One region of the Paenibacillus jepli genome, then DNA from elsewhere that is predicted to be linked to it. Evidence: riboswitches for the same ligand, from Rfam matches in the RefSeq annotation. Region 1 holds a riboswitch; each other region holds the start of a gene.
What was found. Region 1 has a riboswitch for cyclic di-AMP ahead of ytvI (sporulation integral membrane protein YtvI). Riboswitches for the same ligand answer to the same signal wherever they lie in the genome.
Positions count from the first base shown of each region.

Region 2: it holds a riboswitch for cyclic di-AMP, as region 1 does, so the genes downstream of both, ABC336_RS05750 (C40 family peptidase) here and ytvI (sporulation integral membrane protein YtvI) in region 1, are expected to answer to the same signal.
Region 3: it holds a riboswitch for cyclic di-AMP, as region 1 does, so the genes downstream of both, ABC336_RS14785 (resuscitation-promoting factor) here and ytvI (sporulation integral membrane protein YtvI) in region 1, are expected to answer to the same signal.
Region 4: it holds a riboswitch for cyclic di-AMP, as region 1 does, so the genes downstream of both, ABC336_RS11115 (adenine nucleotide alpha hydrolase family protein) here and ytvI (sporulation integral membrane protein YtvI) in region 1, are expected to answer to the same signal.

Region 1 covers NZ_JBDFMD010000001.1:128,036-133,987, forward strand. The annotation lists gene ABC336_RS00615 (carboxypeptidase M32) at 1-597, opposite strand, end outside; gene ABC336_RS00620 (iron-sulfur cluster biosynthesis family protein) at 871-1,197, shown strand; gene ABC336_RS00625 (beta-class carbonic anhydrase) at 1,249-1,842, shown strand; gene ABC336_RS00630 (DUF309 domain-containing protein) at 1,839-2,414, opposite strand; gene ABC336_RS00635 (hypothetical protein) at 2,547-2,984, shown strand; gene ABC336_RS00640 (YxcD family protein) at 2,987-3,271, shown strand; cyclic di-AMP (ydaO/yuaA leader) riboswitch at 3,515-3,672, shown strand; gene ytvI (sporulation integral membrane protein YtvI) at 3,793-4,851, shown strand; gene ABC336_RS00650 (DinB family protein) at 5,174-5,665, opposite strand; gene ABC336_RS00655 (hypothetical protein) at 5,666-5,952, opposite strand, start outside.
Region 2 covers NZ_JBDFMD010000001.1:1,241,985-1,247,936, reverse strand. The annotation lists gene ABC336_RS05765 (2-isopropylmalate synthase) at 1-307, shown strand, start outside; gene leuB (3-isopropylmalate dehydrogenase) at 334-1,413, shown strand; gene ABC336_RS05755 (hypothetical protein) at 1,784-2,293, shown strand; cyclic di-AMP (ydaO/yuaA leader) riboswitch at 2,441-2,580, shown strand; gene ABC336_RS05750 (C40 family peptidase) at 2,584-3,033, shown strand; gene ABC336_RS05745 (hypothetical protein) at 3,315-3,740, shown strand; gene sigI (RNA polymerase sigma factor SigI) at 3,841-4,647, shown strand; gene ABC336_RS05735 (anti-sigma factor domain-containing protein) at 4,644-5,930, shown strand.
Region 3 covers NZ_JBDFMD010000001.1:3,356,803-3,362,754, forward strand. The annotation lists gene rnmV (ribonuclease M5) at 1-99, opposite strand, end outside; gene ABC336_RS14785 (resuscitation-promoting factor) at 269-1,420, opposite strand; cyclic di-AMP (ydaO/yuaA leader) riboswitch at 1,686-1,885, opposite strand; gene ABC336_RS14790 (TatD family hydrolase) at 2,067-2,834, opposite strand; gene ABC336_RS14795 (HD domain-containing protein) at 2,873-4,165, opposite strand; gene ABC336_RS14800 (AbrB/MazE/SpoVT family DNA-binding domain-containing protein) at 4,444-4,698, shown strand; gene rsmI (16S rRNA (cytidine(1402)-2'-O)-methyltransferase) at 5,217-5,952, opposite strand, start outside.
Region 4 covers NZ_JBDFMD010000001.1:2,533,125-2,539,076, reverse strand. The annotation lists gene ABC336_RS11130 (beta-galactosidase) at 1-363, shown strand, start outside; gene ABC336_RS11125 (hypothetical protein) at 586-1,059, shown strand; gene ABC336_RS11120 (helix-turn-helix domain-containing protein) at 1,152-3,458, shown strand; gene ABC336_RS11115 (adenine nucleotide alpha hydrolase family protein) at 3,537-3,968, opposite strand; cyclic di-AMP (ydaO/yuaA leader) riboswitch at 4,103-4,251, opposite strand; gene ABC336_RS11110 (helix-turn-helix domain-containing protein) at 4,435-5,952, opposite strand, start outside.

The DNA.
Region 1 (5,952 bases):
GGTCTCCGGCTGATGCGGCGACGCCGCAATCGCAGCGGCTAACGGCACCAACTCCTCGCGAAGTCCGCCGAAGACGCGGTCCAGCTCCGCTGTCGTCATGCCCGGCTCATACTGATCGAGCAGCGTATCGTAACGCGAACCCTGGACGCCCCAGCGGTCGATGAAGTCATCCGTCATGTTGATGATGCGTTCGAGGTAGGGCTGGAAGCCCGCGTAGTCATTTTTCTCCTTGGCCGTCTCCCAGAACGACTCTGCCTGCGAAGTCAGCACCACATACTCCTGATGCAGCTTGGCGGGAATCTTGCGGTTGCGTTCATAGTCTTTGGCGGACTCCCGGACCAGCGCTTTGTCGATCTCGTCCAGCTCCGCCTGCGCATCCGGCTCGCTCAGATGCTGCAGCAGCTCGCCGTACTCCTCGGAGGTCGAGAGGCGGAACATCTCCGCCGAGAGCACGCCGATCGCTTCCGAACGGCTCTCGACGCCTTTGACCGGCGCACCGGTGCGCAGATCCCAATACAAGACGCCCAGCGCCTCGCTATAGCTCTTGATCGTGCGGTCCAGCTCGCGGAACCGCGCTCGGCTTTTTTCCACTGTCATTTCGCACCAACCACCTTTACTATGTAGATTTCAGACTGTTGTAAATACGGGCCTCTAGGTAACGGATCGTTCTTCCAATCGCTGTTGTCCCCAGGTTTTATGATTATATCGCATTAGCGGTGCAAATCCGGGGACAAAGGCGAGCGCTCCGCTTCTCCAGAATCGATCCTCACCTTCTCGTCCCTTTTCACCAGTCTGGAACTCGCTCCTCTTGATCATACTTTTTGCAACTTCTATAATCAACTTATAGGCGAAAAAAGAGGAGGTTAACCCATGCGGATCCAATTCACACCCGCGGCGGTAGACAAGCTGCAGCCCGAGCTGGCCGGCGGCAAGCTGCTGAAGCTGCTCTATGATACCGAAGGCTGCGGCTGCGTCGTCAGCGGCGTCCCTGCCCTGCAGCTGCTGGATGCGCCTGGCGAGCATGATGTCGAGGGCGACGGCGAGCCATTGGCGTTCTGGCACGAACCGCGCTTCGAGGTCTTCTTCGAGCCCCAGCTCAAAGTGGATTACGATACTGCGCGCGGCCAGTTCACTCTGAAGAGCGACAGCCAGATCTATACCAACCAGCTGCAGCTGGTGCGGGGGCAGGTCGTCTAGACGAGCAACATTAGATAAGTAGACAAATAGGCATGACAAGGGAGAGAGCGAATGAAATCGGAGAACAATCTGGAGTTAATCCTGGCGCATAATGAGGAGTTTGTGGCGCAGCGGACATTTGAACAGTATCAGTACAGCCGCTACCCCGCCAGACGTATGGTGATCGTCACCTGCATGGATGCCAGGCTCAGCGAGATGCTGCCCAAAGCGATGAACCTGCAGGGCGGCGACGCCAAGATCATCAAAAATGCAGGCGGCATCGTCACGCAGCCGTTCGGCAATATTATGCGGAGTATCCTGGTCGCGGTGTATGAGCTGGGAGCCGATGAAGTGTTCATCGTCGGCCATCACGAGTGCGGCATGACCGGCCTCGACCCCGAGCTCGTCATCTCGCATATGCGGGAGCGCGGCATCAGCGAAGATACGATCACGACGCTGCTGAATTCGGGGATGAATCTGAAGCGCTGGCTGACCGGCTTTGACTCGGTCCGAGACAGCGTGGAGAACAGCGTGCGGATCGTCAGGAACCATCCGCTCAAGCCGGCAAGCGTCAACGTCCACGGTCTGATCATCGATCCGCATACCGGCAAGCTCGATCTGGTCGTGGACGGGTACGCGCAGCAGCAGGAGTCGATCTCGGGTTAACCGTGCTGCTTGGAGCGGGCAGCCTCGCGCCGGTGCTTGCGCCGTATGATGGCTGCTTGCCGGGCGGCGATCACCTCGCTGCGGTCCCTGAGCGTATGGCGATGGATGAGCGAATCGTCCTCCATCCTGCTCGGGGCACCCCAGAGCGCAGCGGCATCGCCTGAGCGGTCCTGACAAATCTCCAGTAAGGATGGATCTTGGAACGGCAGCTCGTAATCCGTGTAGGGCACCGCCTGATTCAGATCCTTGATCTGGCGCAGCCGCTGCTTCAGCAGCTCCATCAAGGCCGGGCCATCGAGTCCCAGCTGGTCCAGCTTGTTGGGCGTCAGGCGATCCAGCGCCTGCTCCAGCATGAGCCTGGCGCCGCGCCGATTGGTGCGTCGCAGGTGATACTGGCTGACCGCGATCTGGATCAGGCCGACCCAGGTGTTGTAGAGCGGGTGGTCGCCGGGCTGTTCTTTCCAGTATTCTTCGAGCAGCTCATGGCATTCAAAGTAGTCTCGGGTGACGTGAAATTCGATCAGGTACTGTATATAATTATCCGGGTAGATCTCGGGGCTGGACGGCTTCATGATGCGCTCCTTTCGAGCTTGGGAACATCCCAAAAAAAGATCCAAAAAAAAGTGAAACTTTCATCTATCTTAGACGTAATTGATGAAGAAGGCAACGTCCTTGCTAAATTAGATCAGGAGGAGAACCAGTACATGAAAAGAAGTTTGTTAGTTATGATCGCGTTTACGCTGTTCCTGGCGTTTGGCGCAGCCGACATTGCCGATGCGAAACGCGGCGGCGGATTCAAGTCTCCGAAGCAGAGCGTGACCAAGACACCCAAGCAAACCGAGACCCGCAGTGACTCCGGAGCCGCAGCCAACACGCGCAACACCTCGAATACAACAGGAACAGGCGCAGCGGCCAAGCCAGGATTTTTCAGCGGCGGCAGCCTGATGAAAGGCCTCATGATCGGCGGTCTGGCCGGCATGCTGTTCGGTGGGATGTTCGGCGGCATGGGCTTCTTCGGCGAGATGCTGGGACTGCTCGTTAACGTATTTGCCATCTTCCTGCTGATCGTTGCCGTACGCGGCATCATCCACTACTTCCGCAACAACCGCAGAAGAGTCGATGACCAGCGGAGACCTTACTAACCATGACTCGCCTGTCGATGGATGAAGTCATCAACGCCGTCTGCTACCATCTCGCCGACCGCCGCCGCGTCGAACCGACCGCAGTGGAAGTGCAACTGGCCTGGGATGAAGATACCGGCTTCACCGCCGAGGCTTGGGTCGAGGGACGAAGTCAGTACCTGATCGAGTCCAATCTGCTCGAAGCTATCGAGCAATACATGTACAACCACTACGACCGCAGAGTGTTCCGCTCCGCCATTAAGCTGGATCTCGATGACGAGATCTATGCGGAGATTGCGGATCACTAGTCGGATTGTTATTTCGTTTAATGCAGGCAGTGATCCAGGTAATCGGCGCCTGCTCTCGCAAAGAGCCTGTCCTTGCTAGACATCAAGGTCAGGCTTTTGCTTGCCTTGCGTCGCCTGCTCACCCCATTTCTAATTGCTGCGATGGACTGGACTCATTTGATCAGCCTAGCTTTGAATCCATTCCTGCTTTAACTTTACTTTTATCAGGAATAGGCGTAGTATTCCTTGATAGAAACTAATAACCGCATAGAGATGCCGAATTTCCGTTTTGGAAAACGGGGGGACCACATGAGACCAATTTGGTTTCAATGGGGTGAATCTGCACGATGTCTGAAGAAGCAGACGGGCACTCTCAGGCCCGAACCCGACAGCTAACCTCGTAGGTGTTTGAGAGAGAAATGCAGCCCCATGCATGTTATTTGACATGTCAAAACCCCGGCAGCAGATATTCTCTGCTCCGTGGTTTTTTTTGTTGCCTATGGTACGCAGATGATTTCAAAATGAGAAAGCGAGAGACGTCCATGGTAAAGTTGCTAACTCGGAAAAATCTAGGCCGTCTGGTTCTGATCCTGCTTCTGTTGGGCTTTATTTATTTTATATGGCCGGTGTCGCAACCGATCATCATTGCTCTGCTGGTTTCCATGATGCTGTCGCCACTTGTCGGCTGGTGTCAAAAATATATGAAAATAAGCCATTTCTTTTCCACTCTGATCGTTTTCTTTCTGTTCGTTTTGATCTTGCTGCTCTCGATGTATACGGTGATAACCGTGATTATTAATTTTGGCATCCGGTTTTTTGATAATTTGCCGAACTATATTCAGCAGTTAAACTTAATTTCAAGCAACTGGTTAAGTTCACTGGAGGAGTATACCGCTAATTATCCTCAGGAATTGATCGCAGCCTTGAACCAAGAGGCCAATCGGTATTTCAATGACATCAGGAGCAGTGTAAGTCAGATCGATCTGATCTCTTTCGTGACCGGGTTTATTTCCGGGACTCCCGGATTCCTGCTGTCTTTCCTGGTTTTCTTGATTACCTTGTTCCTGTTTATGCTCGACCTCCCTCGATTGAAAGAAGGCCTGTTATCGATGATGTCCGAGCAGACCAAGACCCGCGTCCTGTTTATTGCTAACCGGTTTTCCAGAGCCACATTCGGTTTTTTGAAAGCCCAGTTTATCGTCAGCATCCCGATCTTTGCCGTTTCATTGATAGGCTTGCTGATCATCGTGCCTGAGCTGGCTTTGACCATGTCCATCATTATCTGGATCATTGATTTTATTCCGCTGATCGGTTCCATCGTCATATTGGCGCCATGGGGCATCTATAAACTATTGACGGGCGATCCATCCATGGGAGTGCGCCTGCTCATTCTCGGTGGCATTCTTCTGCTGATTCGCAGGACCGTGGAGCCCAAGGTAATGGGACAGCATATTGGAATGTCTCCGCTTGCCGCCTTGATCTCGATGTATCTCGGGGCCAGTCTCCTGGGCGTTGTCGGTCTGCTCGTAGGTCCGCTTCTCGTAATTGCGTTTACCTCGCTGAAAGAAGCTGGACTGATTAATTTCAGGAATAAATTGTGATTCACGCGAGGGGCATCATACCCAACCATTATTCCATGGCCGCTTTCAGCGCTTCGCTCATTTTTTAGCGGCCTTCCTTCCGCACAGACGCTTGGTGATCAGTGGCTTGATTCACGGAAAAGTGAAAATCACGTCGCTCGATCAATTCACGCTTGCGCATCAAATGGTGATCGGCAGATGAACAGTTCAAGTTGGCCGGTATCCTGATACGTTTACCAAAGCCCAAAGTAACTGCACTGAATTCATATAGAGGTTGAGACATAACATCTTTAAGTGCTGGTTGAAATCATATGCCACGCTGAATCCTCCCCGCGCTGATTTTTTATTGAGTAGCTGATATTGTCTTGATAAACGTTTCAATTTGCTTTTTATGGTGTCTATCATGCGGGATAAACCCTCGTAGAAATCCTCTAATCGAGAACTTCTTCTTCTCACCGTCTTTATATGCTTTGGTGTACTCTTCCTCAGCGAGACCGGATATAGCGTCTATAATCTGTTTCCGGTTATGGATACATTGGTCTAATATTTCGTTCTTTGTTTGAGTCTTTGCGTATTGGACAGCATTCGCATTGAATTCATTAAAGTCCAGATGCTTTACAGTAACCGGCTCTGCGAGCTTAATCTTTTTAATACCTTCGTCGTAAAAGTATTGATCCCATAACATGATGTGACTGATCACATCTTTCAAAGTCCACTTGCCTTCAGCAAGGGGTCTATTCCAGTTCGCTTCACTAATCGATCTAAGATCTTCGACGAAATGAATAAACGACTTGTATTCTTCAACCATTTCATCTGAGGATTTCGGCAATGTCATCTACTCCCTCGAAGGATTTTGTTTTAATACCATCTCTTCAATTGAAAACGCTGCTTCTTCTCGATGGATGATCTGACTAATTTGGGTGACATCCACTTGATTTCGATTGAAGGTTACATCAAGTATGATTTCATCTCCGTGCATAAAAATAATTTTATTAACCGAATCGTCACTTAAGGGATAGTCCCCCAGAGAGGTCTTTTGAAATAGATAATAACCAATATAGGAGTAGGTCGTCCATTCACGTCCCACCGTTTTTTCCATTTCATCTCTTGATGTATAAGGAG
Region 2 (5,952 bases), 1.1 Mb from region 1:
CGCTGGCGGCGAGCAGGCAGTGACGGCGGAAGGCAACGGCTCGGTGGATGCGATCTATAACGCCATTGACAAAGCCACTGCAGAAGTCGTCGAGCTGGAAGACTATTCGATCAAGTCGGTTACCCAGGGCAAGGACGCGCTCGGCGAGGTCCATGTCGTGCTGCAGCAGGATGAGGTATCCGCACAGGGTCGCGGTCTCAGCACCGATATCCTGGAAGCGAGCGCCCGCGCCTATGTCGACGCGCTCAACCGTCTGATCGACAAGCGCAAGTCCGGCGGGCGGCGCGACAAAATGAGCCTAATCTAGGGGAATAACAAAAGGAGTGTAGCCACATGGCAGAAACGAAAAAAATCGCGGTCATTGCCGGGGACGGTATCGGACCTGAGGTTGTCGCGGAAGCGATCAAGGTGATGAAGAAAACCGAGGAGCTGTTCGGACTCAGCTTCGAATTTGAGCACGGGCTGTTCGGGGGCATCGCCATCGATGAGAAGGGCACGCCGCTGCCGCAAGAGACGCTGGACATCTGCAAACGCGCAGACGCTGTCCTGCTGGGCGCCGTAGGCGGTCCGAAATGGGACAACAACAGCAAGGAGCTGCGTCCCGAGACTGGGCTGCTGGGCATCCGCAAGGAGCTTGGCCTGTTCTCCAATATCCGTCCGGCGACCGTCTTCGACTGCTTGAAGGAAGCGTCCACGCTGAAGCCGGAAGTGCTCGAAGGTACAGACCTGATCGTCGTCCGTGAGCTCACAGGCGGCATCTATTTCGGCGAGAAATTCCGCCGCGAGGGCGAGCATGGCCAGGAAGCGGTCGATACTTGCGTCTACAACGTGACCGAAGTGGAGCGGATTGTCCGCCAGGCGTTCGAGATCGCCCAGAAGCGCAGCAAGCGTCTGGCATCGGTAGACAAGGCTAACGTACTCGAGACATCGCGTCTGTGGCGCGAAGTCGTCAACCGGATCGCGCCGGAATACCCGGACGTAGAGCTGGAGCATGTACTCGTCGACAACTGCGCGATGCAGCTGCTGCGTCGTCCGGCAAGCTTCGATGTCATCGTCACAGAGAACATGTTTGGCGATATCCTGAGCGACGAAGCAGCGATGCTGACCGGTTCGATCGGCATGCTCTCCTCTGCTTCCCTGGGCGAAGGCAGCTTCGGCCTGTACGAGCCGGTGCACGGCTCGGCGCCGGACATCGCCGGTCAAGGCATCTCCAACCCGATCGCGACGATCCTGTCGGTGGCGCTGATGTACCGTCTGACCTTCGGCTACGATGCCGCCGCGCAGGCGATCGAGGACGCTGTTGCAGAAGTGCTGAACAACGGCCACCGCACGGGCGACATTGCTGTCGACAAGAGCCAGGCGATCGGCACGACCAAGATGGGCGACCTGATCGTAGCCGCGCTCAAAGCGTAATACCGCTAGCAAGCAACCTCGTTATAAAGTTTATTTTCGGCATGGTTGACGCCCCGCATTTGTGGGGCTTTTTTTGTCTTTGACAGCAACGTATACAACTGGCAAGCTTCCGATCCCGAGGGCCTGTCGCGGCCGGCAGTTGATTGCGGTATCGCCAAAAGTGGGACGCGGAGACGGGGCAAGACATTATTTTTCTCATTTTTTTAATTTTTTTTATCGAAATCAATTTATGATGCAACCATTCGCCCTTCTCATCCGTCTTATTAGTATAGAAAACAAAAATCTAACAAAGAGCTGGTTCAGCTTCCTCCGGACAGGGTAAGGAAAATGTAAGGTGGACGGGAATATGCTATAAAAGGGAGAGAATGCAATGAAAAAACCTCTGTTGAGCGCACTTGTCGTTATGATTGTTCTGATCCAGTTTGGCGCGGCGAGCGCCAAGGACGGTGCGTATCAGCCTGTGCCCGCTTCTCCCGATACGCATACCGCCTACATTGAGTCGATTACAAAGCAAGATGGCAAGATTACGATTGTTGCGGACTACATACAATGGTTCGAAGGTGCTGAAGCTGATGAGCAATTCCGTTTGTATGAGCAGGATCCGGAGATGACAGAAGCGCCTGACGGCTATTATATAATTAACGATGATGACGGACTGGTCGAGTTGGAGGTTGCGGCTGACGCGGAAGTGCTTATGCAGATCTACAATCGTACCGGTGTTATTGAAGAAGCTGAGATCATGTGGAATGAGTCGATCGGTATCGACAAATTTATCGAGATTATCCAAGACCAAGAGGAATGGGATATGAGAGATTTCCCCTACCATTTAACTGTAATTGATGGAAAAATCATTAAAATTGTACAACAGTACATTCCTTAATGTTCTCTCATAATTAAAATTAACAGCAGCCTGAAGCCTTGTGCTTACAGGCTTTTTCGCCATTCTTCGCTTTATGAAGTTTTTCTAATGTTTAAAGAGGTAGGATTTTGGCTTTAAAGGGCGAATCCCTGTAGCATAGGAAAATTAATACTACCGATGCCGAATTCTCAGTTTTGCCTGAGAAACGGGGGATCCAACCCCGGGTGAATTAATTCCGTAAGCAAGGAATTATAGGGAAACTCTCAACCGAACCCTCAGCTAACCTCGTAGGCACGAAGGGAGAAAAAGTCTTGAAACGATTTATCGCACTAATGCTCGCAGCAGTAATGTTTGCCTCATTTGCAGGTTCCGTAGTCGCAAGCGAAAAGGATCTACGCGCAAAGGTCAACAAGGTTGTAGGCACGCCTTACAAATATGGCGGCACCACAACAAAAGGTTTTGATTGCTCGGGTTTTGTTCTTCATATCTTCAACCAGTACAATGTCAGTCTCCCAAGAACATCCAGCGCACAAGCGCAAAAGGGCACTAAAGTGAATCGTTCAGATCTGCAGCCTGGCGACTTGGTGTTCTTCAACACAAGCGGTAAAGGCATTTCTCACGCAGGCATTTATCTCGGCAATGGCGAGTTTGCACATTCGTCCAGCAGCAAAGGCGTTATCGTCAGCAAACTGTCCAGCTCTTACTATGACAAGCGTTATGTAACCGCACGTCGCGTCGCATCTGCCAAAACGTTTATCTAACGCGATATTACATAGAGCCACAAGCTCGAACAAACAAGCCCATTGCGGGCTTGTTTTTGTTTGACCCTACAAACATATCGACAGTTAGATATTGGACAAGCCGATAAGCAGGGATTGTCAGGCGAGAGGAGAATATACTATATCAGGCAGAACTATCAATCCGGACATCGAATCCGTGATTAGTCGGAGAATAAGACGGGTAAAATGTGACAAAACGACGAGGCTAAACGATTTGCTTCGGAAGCAAAGTTCCGGGCAGGCGAGCCAAAGGAGGGGTCGAAATGAGCTTTTGTTGTGGCGCCAGCATGTTAGGGACAAAAGGAACGTTGAAGCATTACCGGACACACATCCACAATGTACCGATTATGTTTTGTCCGGTCTGTCATCGGGTAGAGATCCACTACCTGATCGAAAGCGAATATGAAATACTGGCTGAATACGCTCATGGAGACGGTGCTTCCGAGGTCGACTTCCACGATTATGTGGAGCAAGAGAGCGCAGCACTCGCCGAAAACTGTGTCAATCATGAGCATGAGGACCCTATGGAAGTGGTGCACAGTCAGATCGATATGGCGCTGGACCTGCTTAGCTTCGCCAAGCAGCTGCAGGATCATGAGTGGGAAGCTCAACTCAAGAGGCGTCTGGGCGTGCTGAATAAACGACGCAACAAATTGCAGCATAGACGAACGTCTGAGGGTTATTGTTAATTCCGAATCTCGCCTCCGCGTGCCCGGAGGCGTTTCTTTTTGTGTACACCCCCTCAACAAATTACAACAAGTCGAAAGCTATCAATGTGAGGTGGAGCGGTTGGTACTTGTATTGTTCAAAAGGTGGCTAGGGAAGTCCCGGAAGGGGGACGGTTCAGGCCATCAGGGCCGAGAATCGCCGGAAACCATCGTCGCGCGCATTGCCTGCGGGGAGGAGGAGCTTCTCAGTCCTTTTATCGCTGCCTATGAGCCCTTTATCATCAAAGCGACCAGTCGGTTCTGCAAAAGGTATATCGATCCCGCACATGATGACGAATACAGTATTGCGCTAAGCGGTTTTCATGAGGCGATCCGACAGTACGAGCCGACGGCGGGAAAATCATTCATCGGCTTTGCGGAGACTGTCATCCGGCGGCGGCTGATCGATCATCTTCGCAAGGAGCGGCGGCATGCCCCGAGTGTGCCGTACAGTGCACTCGAAGGAACCGGCGAGGAAGGCAGGCTGAACCGGATCGAAAAACAACAGTCGATGCGCCATTATGCGGCACATCTTCAGGCAGAGGACCGACGGCAGGAGATTGAGGAATTCAACGCCCAATTGCAGCGGTTTGGAATATCTTTTGCCGAGTTGGTGAAGAGCTCCCCCAAACATGCCGATTCCAGGCAGACGATGCAGCGGATCGCTGCGGGAATTGCCGGTAATGCTGAGTTGCTGGAGCTGCTGCATCAAAAAAAACAGCTGCCCATTAAAGATATCTTGCCGTTTGCCGGAGTGACTCGCAAAACACTGGAACGCAATCGGAAATTTTTGATCGCTCTTGTATTAATCCATGCCGGTGCTTATCCGCACTTGCACGCTTATCTGACCGGAGCCGCGCAGCAGAAGAAGGGGGGAAGTGAAGCATGAAAAGCGGAATCATCGTAGACGCCGGCATAAGGTATTGGATCGTCTTGACCTCTGACGGACAGTTCCGCAAAATACGCAAAACCCATCATGCCGTCATTGGCGAAGAAGTTGTCCTTCCCGCTAAGCCTCGCAGTGCTGCTCGCATGACGGTCACCTTAATTGCAGCCGCTGCTGTGATACTACTGCTGCTTGCGCTTCCAAACATGCTGCGCTCCTACCCCGAGGTGGCTGTTTATTTGGCGATCGACTTCAACCCTTCTCTGGAGCTCGGAGTCGACCGAGATGATCGTGTGCTGGAGCTGCGTTCGTGGAATGCCGATGGAGCGACTATGATCCGAGACCTGAAATTTGAGAACATCGGGATGCAAGAGGTGCTGGGCGAGATCGTCGAGCGTGCCAAGGATGGCCACTACTTGACCAGCGAAGCGGCAGATGTCATCGTTACCAGCGTCATGACCGGTTCCCGTCCGGACGCTTTGCTAGAAGCCAGACTAGCCGATCAGGTGAGTCTGGTATTAGAGTCTGCGCTGGACCTGACTGTGACCGTACTGAGTGCCCCGGCGGAGCTGCGGGACGAAGCGGCCGAGCACGGGATGACCCCGGGCAAGATGGCTATCTATCTGTTGTCCAAGTATGCGAATGAACCGATCCGGATGAATGAGCTGCGACAGCTCTCAATTCATCAAGCGATGGCAAGACACGGCGGCTTGGAATCCATTATCGGTCAGTTGGATGCAGCGGGATCCAGAGAAGCGCTGGAGCGGATGCTAGGGCAGGAGCTGGCTCATGAAGGGGAAGAGCCGGCATCTTCGAACGACGGCCCTTCGGAGCAGTCCCGCGGCGGAGGCGGGGGAGAGCTGCCGGAGGGAGCATCCATACCAGGCGAGGGCCGGGGATGGATGCCGGATCACACGCCGCATCGGGCTGACTCCGAACAGCCGCCTGTTCACCCTGTTGAGCCTGAATCAGTCGAACGACCGGAGACAGGGGGCGGGAAGCCGCCGTCTCCCCAGAAGCAGCCGCCGCCCTCTCCTCAGAAGAAGCAGCCTCAAGAAGACGAGCGAGCCGAGCAGGGCAATCGGAAACAAGGCGGTTCCAAAGAAAATCCGGGCAAGAATAATAGGGAGCCGGGACACAAGACCCAGGAGAAACAAAAGAAGCCGGGAAACCATGAAAAAAAACCGGGAAAGCCCCGTAACCCAAGCAATACTGAGGGACAAGAACGAGAGGGGCGGGATCAGCCCGAGCGCTCTAATCACAAAGGGCCGCCCAAAGCGGCATGAATCGCTATCGGGCTGTCTTGCT
Region 3 (5,952 bases), 3.2 Mb from region 1:
GATCGCCGAACCGCCGGTCTCGATCGTCTCGGCCTCTACCGCCCGCTTGATGGCTACAGTGTCGTCCTTGCCTTCGACGACGATAATTTCCCTTATCATATTTTATCTCCATCTGCATCTGATTTTGGATTAGACCATGTCCTTCTGAAGAAGAGGTTATAGACTGCCCCTTCCTTTGGACAAACATGCAAAAAGAAGAGGGGTCACCTCTTCTTATGATGGCATATTTGCATGTAAAAAGCGATATGATTAAAGCAAATGCACGGTGCTAGCTAGCCTTGGGCTTGTTGGGACCGATCACGTGAACGGTATACCCCTTCTTGCGGCCAAACTTCTTGGCATAGGATTCGCTCTCGTAATAAACATCGATCTTGTTGCCCTTGATCGCGCCGCCGGTATCTTCCGCGCGTCTTAAGCCGATGCCCTCGATATATACCCACCAGCCGATCGGGATGACTTTGGGATCCACAGCGATGGTGCGCCCTTCCTGGACCTTCGAGCCCGAAGCGGTGATGCCGTATTGCGGGTGACCCTTACTTTTTCCAGTCGATGCCACATGAGCGGTATAAGCAGTCAATGTGACATTCTTCAACGTCTTTTGGGCCTGGAACGAATAGTCCTTCGTGCTGACCGATTGTGCCGATTCCGAGGCAGGCGACGAGAGGACGCTCACCTTCGGTTCCGGCTTTTTGGTTCCTACGGCGACGACCTGCTCGACAGCAGACGTCTCCATCGATTTCAGGATCATCTTCTCAGACACCAGTTGACCGTCTTCATACACTTTCTCAAACTGCTTGACGAGCAGTCCGTCCTGTCCGGCCTGGATGACCTTCTGTTTGCCTTCTGCCAGCTCAGGATCTTCTTTCTGGACGACCTTAAACGGCATTTTATGCTGGGTAGTCTCCACTTCCGTGTCGACCCGTACGACCGATACCGTCACGTCCGAATCGATCGGCGTAGACAGTGCGGGATGTACTCTATCTTGTTCGCGGATGGGAATATTAAAAGCTTCCATCGCGTCTTTGACGGTTTTCTCCGTGGTGAAATACGTATTGGACTTCCCGTCCGCTTGAACGGTGACCGCTCTCGCATGGTCGATCACGACCTGGTCTCCATCCTTGATCGAGGCATTCGTCGGCAACGACAAAACGTCGTGCGGTCCGATCTCGATCGACTGCTCCGCCAGCAGACGGTCCAATGACCACTGCTTGGTCGATACGATCTGCTCCTGTCCATTGACCACTACCGATACGCTCTTCTCTGCCGTACCGTACAGCAACACCAACAACATGAAAGTCATAGCGATTGAAATGATCGCACTCAGAAGAATCAAACGCAGGTTTTCATGCTTCCATCGCAATGCGAAAGACATGCTGGATGATCGTTTACCATGGGTATCCTTGATTTGGAACATGCCCACTTCCTCGGTCCTCCTTCATAGCCGCCGCCTGTGAACTTACGCATGATACTTGGCGTGACTATCTTAGAATAGCGTGCAAGCACGCACTTCCAGTGTCCTCGTATACCCCACCTCCATAAAACACCCTATGTCGAGGCTTTACGCAATATTCAAATCTTAGACGACTCTAATCTTCCAAGATGCGAAAAGGAAGCCTTTCGACAGAGGATCTGTTTCGTGGCTTCCGGATGAATAGAGATTCATACAGAATGGGGTTTACACGAGTTTGATCTCTCTTTGGACGCTGACGAGGTTAGCTGACGGGTTCGGACATGAGAGTCGCCCTATCGGAAGGTGCCGGTTTCGACGATTCAGCCCTTCACGAATTCACCCCAAGGAAGAAAACCGGGCAGTCGCAAGTGGGATAGCAGACTGACGATTTTGGTTCCCCCGTTCTTCAAATCGAAGATTAAGCGAAACTGGAAATTGGATACATTACTCAAGCTCTGAGAAGAATCATACCTTCTTTGTACCCTCATTGTAAAGATCGCTTAAAAGACGATTTTAACGAATTTTTAGGAAAATCACCGTCTTATCCCGGGATTTTTCGGTTGAAAGAGACTTTTTTCATACGATTCGTTCGAAATCCTAGCGATTTTGGCCTTTTTCAGCCTAATCGAAAACAATTCTCAGCGTTCTCGGTCGTAATTTTTGAAATTTCTTCCAATGTTTTTCCTTTCATTTCCGCTGCAGCCTCAGCTACCAGTCGCACATAGGAGGGTTCATTCCGCTTTCCTCGAAATGGATGAGGAGCCAGATAAGGGCAATCTGTCTCGATCAAAAGCCGGTCCAGCGGAACGTTCTTCAACACCTCTTTAGGAACCCTGGCATTCTTAAAAGTAACGGGACCGCCGAGTGAAATATAGAAGTTCATATCCAGACATTGGCGAGCCGTTTCCCAGCTTCCGGAAAAGCAATGCATAACCCCGCCGATTTCCTTCGCATTCTCTTCTCTAAGAATATTGACGATATCCTCGTGTGCGTCACGATTATGGATAACCACTGGTTTGCCGACCTTCCTGGCCAATTGCAGCTGCTCCCGGAACACCCTTTTTTGGACATCTTTGGGAGAGGTGTCCCAGTGATAATCCAGTCCGATCTCGCCGATCGCCACCACCTTCTCATGACGCATAAGCGAAGCAATCCAATCGAGATCCTCCGGCTTCATGTGGATGCTGTCGACCGGATGCCAGCCCACTGCAGCATAGATAAAATCATAGGTTTCGGCAAGCTTCAGAGTGGTGGGAATCGTCTCACGGTTGAAACCGATATTGATCATCCGGTCGATCCCCGCCTCCCTTGCTCGACTTATCGTTTCTTCACGGTCAGCCTCGAAAGCTTTTGCATCCAGATGCGTGTGTGTGTCGATAATCATGACGAATTTCGACCCCTTTCTTCTATTATTACAGTTTTTTAATCTAGGCCGAATAAGACTCTCGTTTCATCTGACAAGAGGTGCGCTTTTTCACGCAGCAGCTCTTCCGGAAAATAGAGATGATACTTGCCGTGATGCAGTCCGGTAATCGAGGTGACGATGTCGGATTTTCCCGATATTTCAGCTAATTGGTCGTCCCCACTCAGCATCAGGATCGGCGGTTTTTCTTCACCATCACCTGTACCTGGACGGTATACATCATAAGAAAGATCATACGGAAAATCAATCTCCAGATGGTAGTCCGGATGCAGTCCCGCCCTCTCCAGTTCCCTGCGGATCATCGACCAGCGAGCTTCATCGGGCTCGGTCACGGTTATATACTTGTATAAGCGACGGTGCAGGAACCGATGGCACAGATCGGACAAGATCGCATCCTCCTCCGAGACCCACTCCATAAAGATCGTCTGTACCATGGCTTCGTCCAATCGAAAATAATCCTCGATCTCCAGGGTGCCTTGCAGGAGGCTTTCGAATGGCCTCATCATTGTTCGGAATGGGTACCTACCCACATAAAGTTCCTTTGCTCTTCGAAAAATCTGTCTAAGGATAATCTCTGAACTGCGTGTAACCGGATGGAAGTAAACCTGCCAGTACATCTGGTATCGGGACATTAAGTAATCTTCCACCGCATGCATGCCGCTCTCCTTGATTACGATACGTCCCTTGTAGGGCCGCAGTACGCGCAAAATCCGGTCCAGATCGAATGTGCCATAATTGACACCGGTGAAGTAGGCATCCCTCAGCAGATAGTCCATCCTGTCGGCATCCATCTGACTGGAGACAAGGCTGACGACAATCGGCTTGGCGTATGTTTTGCAGATGACGGAGGCGACTTGTTCGGGAAAATCGTGCGAAATCGTGCGAAGTACGCGGTTAACCTCTGTATCTTCGAGCAAAAAACGGCATGTCCATGCTTCGTGATCTGTATCAAATACCTGCTCGATCGAGTGGGAGAACGGCCCGTGCCCCAGATCGTGAAGCAGAGCTGCACAAAGGGAGACAAGCTTTTCTTCCTGAGGCCAATCGGGATAGTGGCTGCGCTCAAACTGCGAGATGATTTTACGAGTAATCTCATACACGCCTAAGGAATGTGAGAATCGGCTGTGCTCGGCGCCATGGAAGGTAAGGTATGAAGTACCAAGTTGTCTGATACGGCGAAGGCGTTGGAATTCCTTGGTATTAATAAGATCCCATATGAGCTTGTCCTGCACATAAATATATTTATGCACCGGGTCTTTAAATACTTTTTCTTCAGCCAGTATCCGTGACATGACGATCACCTCTTCGATATTTTTGTCGATTATTGTTCAATATTTCGACACAGAATGTCGGCACTTTGTCGAATGATGTCGAGTTTTCATTTCCAAGGCCAGCAGCTTGTAGTATGCTTTACAGGGACCCACTCCCCTTACCATTAAGCCAAAGTTAGTTTTTTTGCAGAAAAATTTAGGTTGACTATTTTGGTAATGGTTGGTATTATAGATTACAGAAAACGTAGTATTTTGTCGAATAGTGACGAATTCAACTTTGAGAGGGGCAACAATAGATTATGATGAAATCAACAGGAATTGTACGTAAAGTTGACGAACTGGGCCGCGTCGTTATTCCAATCGAGCTTCGCCGTACACTGGGCATTGGCGAGAAAGACGCCCTTGAGATCTATGTAGACGGCGAGCGCATCATGCTCAAGAAATATGAGCCGGCTTGCATCTTCTGCGGCAATGCCGAGAATGTCACTTATTTCAAAGGGAAAATTGTCTGCAACGAATGTATCTCTGAATTGCCTGAACCTGTGACAAAATAGGCAAAATCGGTTATAATGAATCCATAATCAACTTGGTAATTCTAACCTTTTTCATACTCCTTGATGCCTCCCTGGGCGAACCGACCAGGGAGGTCTTTTTTTGTGGGGATGAAGGCGGTAATAATCGTAGTCTTGGGGCACCCGAGCAAGGTCAAACCTCCAGTCGCTGTTGTTCATGAATGTCTGGAATGTCTAACCCTAACGAGGGTGACATTCATGAACAAAGGCGAACGTTAAACGCTTTCTGCAAGGTGAAACGGCTGTCGCCGTCCTTGGCGGCGCAGCGCGTTTCATTCCGGAGAATTCTAAGCTGATATATATGTGCAACATATAAATTCTTAGAATTCAAGGTGAAACGGCTGTCGCCGTCCTTGGCGGCACAGCGCGTTTCATTCCGGAGAAATACAAGTCAAGTAGATAGGGGAATCCTATATTTTCTTGTATTTCAAGAAAACGACCTCGAAAGCATATGCTATACCTCCTCCGGTTTCGACCTTACTCTTGGCCGCAGACAAATATTATTTATCCTCTTCATCGTGTTTCTTCATTAGAGTGTTATATACCTCTCTACGAGGGAGACCGCGATCCTGGGCGGTGCGGCGCATCGCTTCCTTGCGGTCGCCGGTCAGCTCCTCATAGTGGCGGACATGGTCCTCCAACGACAGGGTTGACCACCAGGCCACATCTCCGGATCGCTGCGATTCCGCTCCCTCCGGCAGGCGATGCTCGGCTCCCGCCACTACCACGACGTACTCGCCTTGCGGGGGGTGCTCGTCCAGCCATTGCAGACATTCCTTTACGGTCCCTCTTGCTACTTCCTCATAACGCTTCGTCAGCTCTCTCGCCAGCGCGATCTGTCGATCTCCCCAGGCGTCCGCGATCGCCTGCAGCGTCTTCTGGAGACGATGCGGCGATTCGTAGAGGAGCAGTGTCCCTTCCTGTACGGCCAGCTCTTCCAGCCAAGGCTGCAGCCGCTTCTTCTCCCGGGGCGGAAAGCCGGCGAATGTAAAGCGCTCCGTAGGCAGCGCAGAGACGATCAGCGCCGAGAGCGCTGCATTGGCCCCAGGGATCGGCACGACGGGGATACCGCCGTCTGCTGCCGCCATAGCCAGCTCACTGCCTGGATCGGAGATAGCCGGCAGGCCGGCATCACTGACCAGCGCGATGTTCTGTCCCTGCTCGAGCATTCGGATTAGCTCACTGCCGCTGGCCTGCTTGTTATGTTCATGATAACTTACCAGCCGTGTCTGAATC
Region 4 (5,952 bases), 2.4 Mb from region 1:
GCAAGCTATGAGCATCCCCAGTGGGGGACGTATGCGGCAGTCACGCATAACCGGTACGGCAAGGGACAGACCACCTACATCGGCGGCTTTTTGGATGCCCGGTCGATGCAGCACACGCTGCGGCATGCGGTGACAGCAGCCGGGTTATGGGGGATGGATCAAGAGCTGGCTTTCCCACTGATCGTCCGTTCCGGCATGAACCGCGATGGGCGGCAGGTCAGATATTATTTCAACTATTCGGCAGATCCGCAGGAATTCGTCTATCCGCACAGAGCGGCAACCGATGTCCTGTGTGACCGCCGCGTCGAGCAGGGAGATGCCGTGGATTTGCCAGCATGGGGCTTTGCAATTCTGGTGGAGTGACGATAGCGTGAAGTGGACATAGAACGAGGATGGATGGCCTTGCATAAGGTCATCCTCTTTATCGTGTGCAGCCGATCTGATATCGAAGCCGGCCTGGACTGGGGAACTGCAAGAGGTATAGAATAAAAACTGGTGGTGAAAAAAAGGAAAGTCATATGGCGTACCGAATATGACAAACTACACGTCTGTAAATACTACAAGGGTAAGTGAAAGGAGCGTTCAATGAAAGTTAAGCTCGACCCATTAGCTGTAGACAGTAAGGATTTAAGCTGGCTTTGTGTAAAGCCAATGCTTTTAGCAGTTCAGGGGAAGGATCTCGCAACTAAAACCGATATGTATAACCAATTAAGCGAAGGACAAAAAGGACTATATTTGTTTTATTCGTACCATAACCACACAAAAACATTGGAAGAATTCTACTGGTTTTCTGCTTACCATATCAATGAGCTTAAGTCTTGGGATAAGATAAAAAATGGGCTGAAATATTTCAAGGAAATGAATCTGCCCGAGCTATTAGAAGAGATAGAAATGCTTATTGATGATGCGGTAAGTCCAACTGATTTGGAAAACGACAAAAAGTTATCGAAGGATGTAAAAAATCTGTATGAAAAGTACAATCTCTACTCAGAAATATGTATAAATAGATTGAACGAGTGGGTTAAAGCAAACAGGACAGAATTTTTTGGAATCGATTAGCCAATGTCGCCGATCAGATCAACGATCTGCCCGGTTACAGTGGAAGCAAGCGGCAGGAAGCGCCTGGCTGCCAATAAAGGAGGTGGGTTGCCATGCATCGAAAAAGCCTGTTTGTCAAAATGATTTTATTTGGCTGCGTGCTCAGTGTTATTCCAGTTGTGTTCATCGGAGCTTTTTCGTACGTGCAATCCTCCAATCAGGTGCAAACCCGCGTCAGCCAGGGCGAGGTGCAGTTCCTGAGACAGGTCAATTCCAATATCGAGCTCGTCCTGCAGACCATTGAGCATACGATGATCAAGCTGGCGGACACGCAGGTCATGGAAGATGCGCTGTACAATAAGTTGGAAGCGGTTAATTTTCAGCTTTATAATAATCTCCGCAGCGAAATCGTCCATCTGCAGTCCTTTGATACGAAAGTGGAGGAGGTCATCGTATTCAATGAAAGGCAGGATTGGCTGGTCCGCAACTCGGGTATTAAACGGCTCAGCGAATATCCGGACCGGGACACCTTCCTCTCATTTCTGGACATGGAGTATCCGGCATCCTGGACGCTGCTGCAGAAGGGAGATTTCTCGGAGGCGATATCCAGTCACGGCTGCCCGCATCTGATCAGCTTCATGATCAAGCTTCCCAACGTGCCGACGGACAAATACGGCCTCGCGATGGCCAATATCCCTGCCTGCAGTATCGCGGCCATGATCACGGACAGCGAGCAGCCGGGAGAGGTCATCATCTTGAACCAGGAGCAGCAGATCATGGTTCACCGGGACACCTCGCTGATCGGCACCCGGCTGGCTGATCACCCGGTGCTCGCCTCGGATATCAGCTTTGAGGAGGCCGACGGTCAGCTGCAGGTCGAGCATAATAAGGATCTGTATACGCTGACGTACTACAAGTCATCCTTTAACGATTGGGTCTACCTGTCACTCGTCTCTATCGAAGAGCTGACGAAGGAGTCGCGGCAGATCGGTTGGCTGACCTTGATCATCTGCATCGGGCTGATCGGAGCCTCGATGTTCTTCGTCTGGCTGGTGACACGCAATCTGTATTCGCCGCTGAACCGGCTCGTCCAGACGATCGGCGGGCTTCCCTTTGACCGGGGCGGCGAGCCCAAGAGCGAGGTGCAAGTCATCGAGGAGCACATAAAGCAGCTCTTCCGCTCCAACTCCCGGCTCGAGCATGAAGTGCGCAATCATGCCCAGCAGATCAGCTCGCTGTTCCTTTACCGCTGGCTCAGCAGTACGCTGCGGCCTCAGGAGATCGAGGAGAAGCTGGATTACTTCGGATTCGCGGAGCAGGCCGGCCGCTGGAGTACGATGACGGTGCTGGCGATCCAGGTGGATACACTGGACAATACACGGTACGCCGCCAAGGATATCGAGCTGCTGCTGTTTGCTATTATGAATATCGCCGAAGAGGTCATCTCCAAGGAGAACAGGCTGCCCGCCGTCATTATCGACCGGTCGCTCGTGCTGCTGGTCGGTTTTGAAGCGGCGGACCTGCCGCAGGCGGAGGAAGCGGCGGATGGGCTGGCTGGTCGGGTGAAGGAGCTGGTGGCGCAGTATCTGCAGCTGTCCGTCAGCATCGGCATGGGTCTGCCATTCCAGGATATCCGTCTGGCGTCGCGAGCGTACAGCGAAGCGCTGGAGGCGCTGAAGCACCGGATCCGCCTTGGCAAAGGCGTCATCATCCCGTACAGCAGCGTGAACTCGGGCAAGCCGTCGCTGGTCTACGAATATCCCGACCGCACGGAGCATGAGCTGATGGATGCGATTCGAACCGCCAATGAGGCGGAGGCCTTGCAGCAATTGGGCATCTGGATGGAAGAGGCGAAGCAGGGCATCCGGCATCCGGAGGAATACCAGATCTCATTGGTCCGGCTGCTCAACCGTCTGCTCATCGTGGGACAGGAGGCAGGCGTCAGCTTCAGTCAGACAGGCGTGCACAAGGCGTCGGTATATGAAGAGGTGCTGTCGCTTCATGTCAGCGAGGAGATCGAGGACTGGTTCCGGGAGGGGATGATCACGCCGCTGGTCAAGATCTTCGCCGAGCGAAGCGATTCCCAGGACCGCAAGCTGTCCGAGAAGATTATTGATCTGATCAAGCATCATTATGATGCGGAATTTACATTGGAGGATTGCGCCGCCAGGCTGCACTACAATGCCAGCTATCTGAGCAGCGTCTTCAAGAAGGAGACCGGCTCCACCTTCAGCGAGTATCTGGCGCTCTATCGGCTGCAGATGGCCAAGCAATGGCTGACGGAGACGGAGATGACAGTGAAGGAGATTGCCGACCGGCTCAGATACAACAACTCGCATAATTTCATCCGCTCCTTCCGGAAGCAGGAAGGAATGACGCCGGGGCAATACAGGAGCAGCTTCTCGCTGCGGAATAAATAGGAGGCGAGTTGGGAGAAGAGACGGGTGCTGTACAGGGGTGCCATGCGGCAGTGCCCGTCTCTTGCTGCGGGATAACGTTTATACGCCTACACTGGCAGGCGTCAATACGTCATTGCGCTCGACGGAGACGACATGCAGATCGATATCCTCGATCTTCTTGAGCAGCTCATTGACGATGGAGCCTTGCGTAATCTCCTGCCAGCGCGTTTGGCCGCACTGTCCCAGGATCAGCTGGGTGATGCCGTGCTCTTTGGCCGTCTTGGCGATCAGTTCGGTGATTTTCAGATGTTCCGGCTGTTTGACGATCAGCGTTGCGCCCTGCTCCGAGCATTTGGCTTGCCAGGAGGCGATCCGGGGCTGCAGGTCGACCTGGGATTTGCCCGCCGGCGTGACGGCCAGCACATAAAGCGGCGATTCGAGCACCTCTGCCAGCTGGCTTCCGCGGTCGATCAGCCGTTCTCCGTTAGGTCCGCAAGAGATGCATACCATCAGTTTTTCTTCGTTAGTCATTGTCTTCTAGCTCCTTTGTGTAATGTCTGACATGGGATGACGAATCTATAATTACCTGCGCTCCTGGTTTCATCATAAAGAACCCTGGGAGCAGAGAAGTCTGCTCCCAGGGCTCGTTTAAATACGAGTGGGAGTTGCTCTCTCTCAATACGCTTACGAGGTTAGCTGTCGGATTCGGGTTTGAGAGTACCCGTCCTGGAAAGGATTCACCCCTGACAACCGCTTTGGCGGCTATCGATGGTTCCCCCGTTCCCTGCATGCAGGGATTCAGCGTCTTTTCTATGCAATTGGGAATGGAATTAATCTTACTCTTGGCATCTTACTCCTGTTTTCGTGCGTTGTAAAACCCATTTTCGGTGATTTTAAGTCAAAATTCGTTCATTCCGGCCGATGTAAGCGCATTAATCGGTTCAAGCCGTATGCTGACGGGCCAAAATCTTCGTCAAGCTCTTATCTATACCATTCCCTAATTATGTTCCTTGTAATCGTCAAGTTCCCGATTAAAATCGAAGCCCCTGCCAAAGGCTTCTGTTAAATGAACCGCCAATTGCACTTGCAAATAATCCTCGAAACGATTGAAATCCAACCCCAGCATTTCTTCGATTCTGCCGATGCGCTGATAGAGGGTGTTAATATGCACATGGAGTTCAACTGCGCTCTGTTGGGCCGATTGGTTCGTCATCACATAGATGCGCAGTGTCCGCAGCAGCTCCTCGCTATGGCGGTGGGTGCGAAGGGGCATAAGCAGCTGTTCCGTGAATCGCGCCACCTCTTCGGGGTGTCGATTGAGGAATAGGCGGTTGACTCCGATCCGCTCATACCGCATGACCTTGCTGTGGCCGCTCTTCTCCATATAGGCTAACGCTTGGAGTGCCTCTTCATGGCTCCTCGCCACATGCGCCGCGCCGGTTCCGGCAGTCCCCAGACCCGCCTTCAAGCGGATGCCATTGAACCCCTCGTACGGGGCGATCAAAGATGCTAATGTGCGCTCGCAAGCATCGCCTTGGGACTCGTCTTCGAGATTTGCCGTCAGGATGATCTTGTCATGAAAGCCGAACAGCAGGCCGCTTTGCCCGAGCGGCGAGCGTCTTATCCGGGATGCGATGCGATGGATGGCGACGTTCAATGACTGCAAATCGCCGTAAGCAGATACTTCTACGGCAATTACCCTCAGCGGCTTTTCCCAATGCAGTCCCAATGCTCTGCCTTGGGCCAGCAAGGGCGCGCTTTCTTTCTGATACAGCAATTGATTGAAATAATCGTAGGTTTTCTTGTAGAAGATCTCCGCCACGCTCATCCGCTTCACCAATTCCAGTGCCAATACGGCATCCGACTGCTCCAGCGCAATGCGTTCAAGACGCTCGGGCGCAGTCGCGGTCTGAAGAACAAGACAGCCCAGCAGTGTCCCGTGGCCGAGGATTGGATGCAGGTATAACGACTTTTCGCCTTGAGCGTTGTCCCACACCTTCGCTTCGAGGGGCGTCGTACGCCGGCCAAAGAGCCAGGTAATCTCCTCTACGCCGATAAGAAGGGGAGCGTGCGTGTCGGGGTAGTGCTTCAGCTCAAGCATATCGACAAACGACAGACGCGGCTCGACCAGCTGTTGCAGTTCGTTCAGGATCGGCGCGAGGCCTCTATCCTGCAGCGACAGACGCGTCAGCCTCTCGTGGATCTCATTGCGCTTGGCCAGGTACGTATTTTGCGCTTTCAACTGCTCGCTTAGCGCGGTCACCTCCTGGAGGCGCAGCTTGACTTCCTCATGCAGCCTGGCGTTGCGGATCGCAACGCCGGCCTGGGCGGCGAAGGTCTGCAGCAGCTTCATGTGACGGCTCGTTACGGTTCCTTCTTTGTGCAACTGGTACACCGTCATCACCCCGAGGCGAGTCCCTTCCACGGAGACGGGGACGCTGATCATGGCTTTGACCAAGCGGCTGTCCAGAGCGGCGTGGAGATGGGCGTAATTCTCCGGAGTCATATTGGTCAT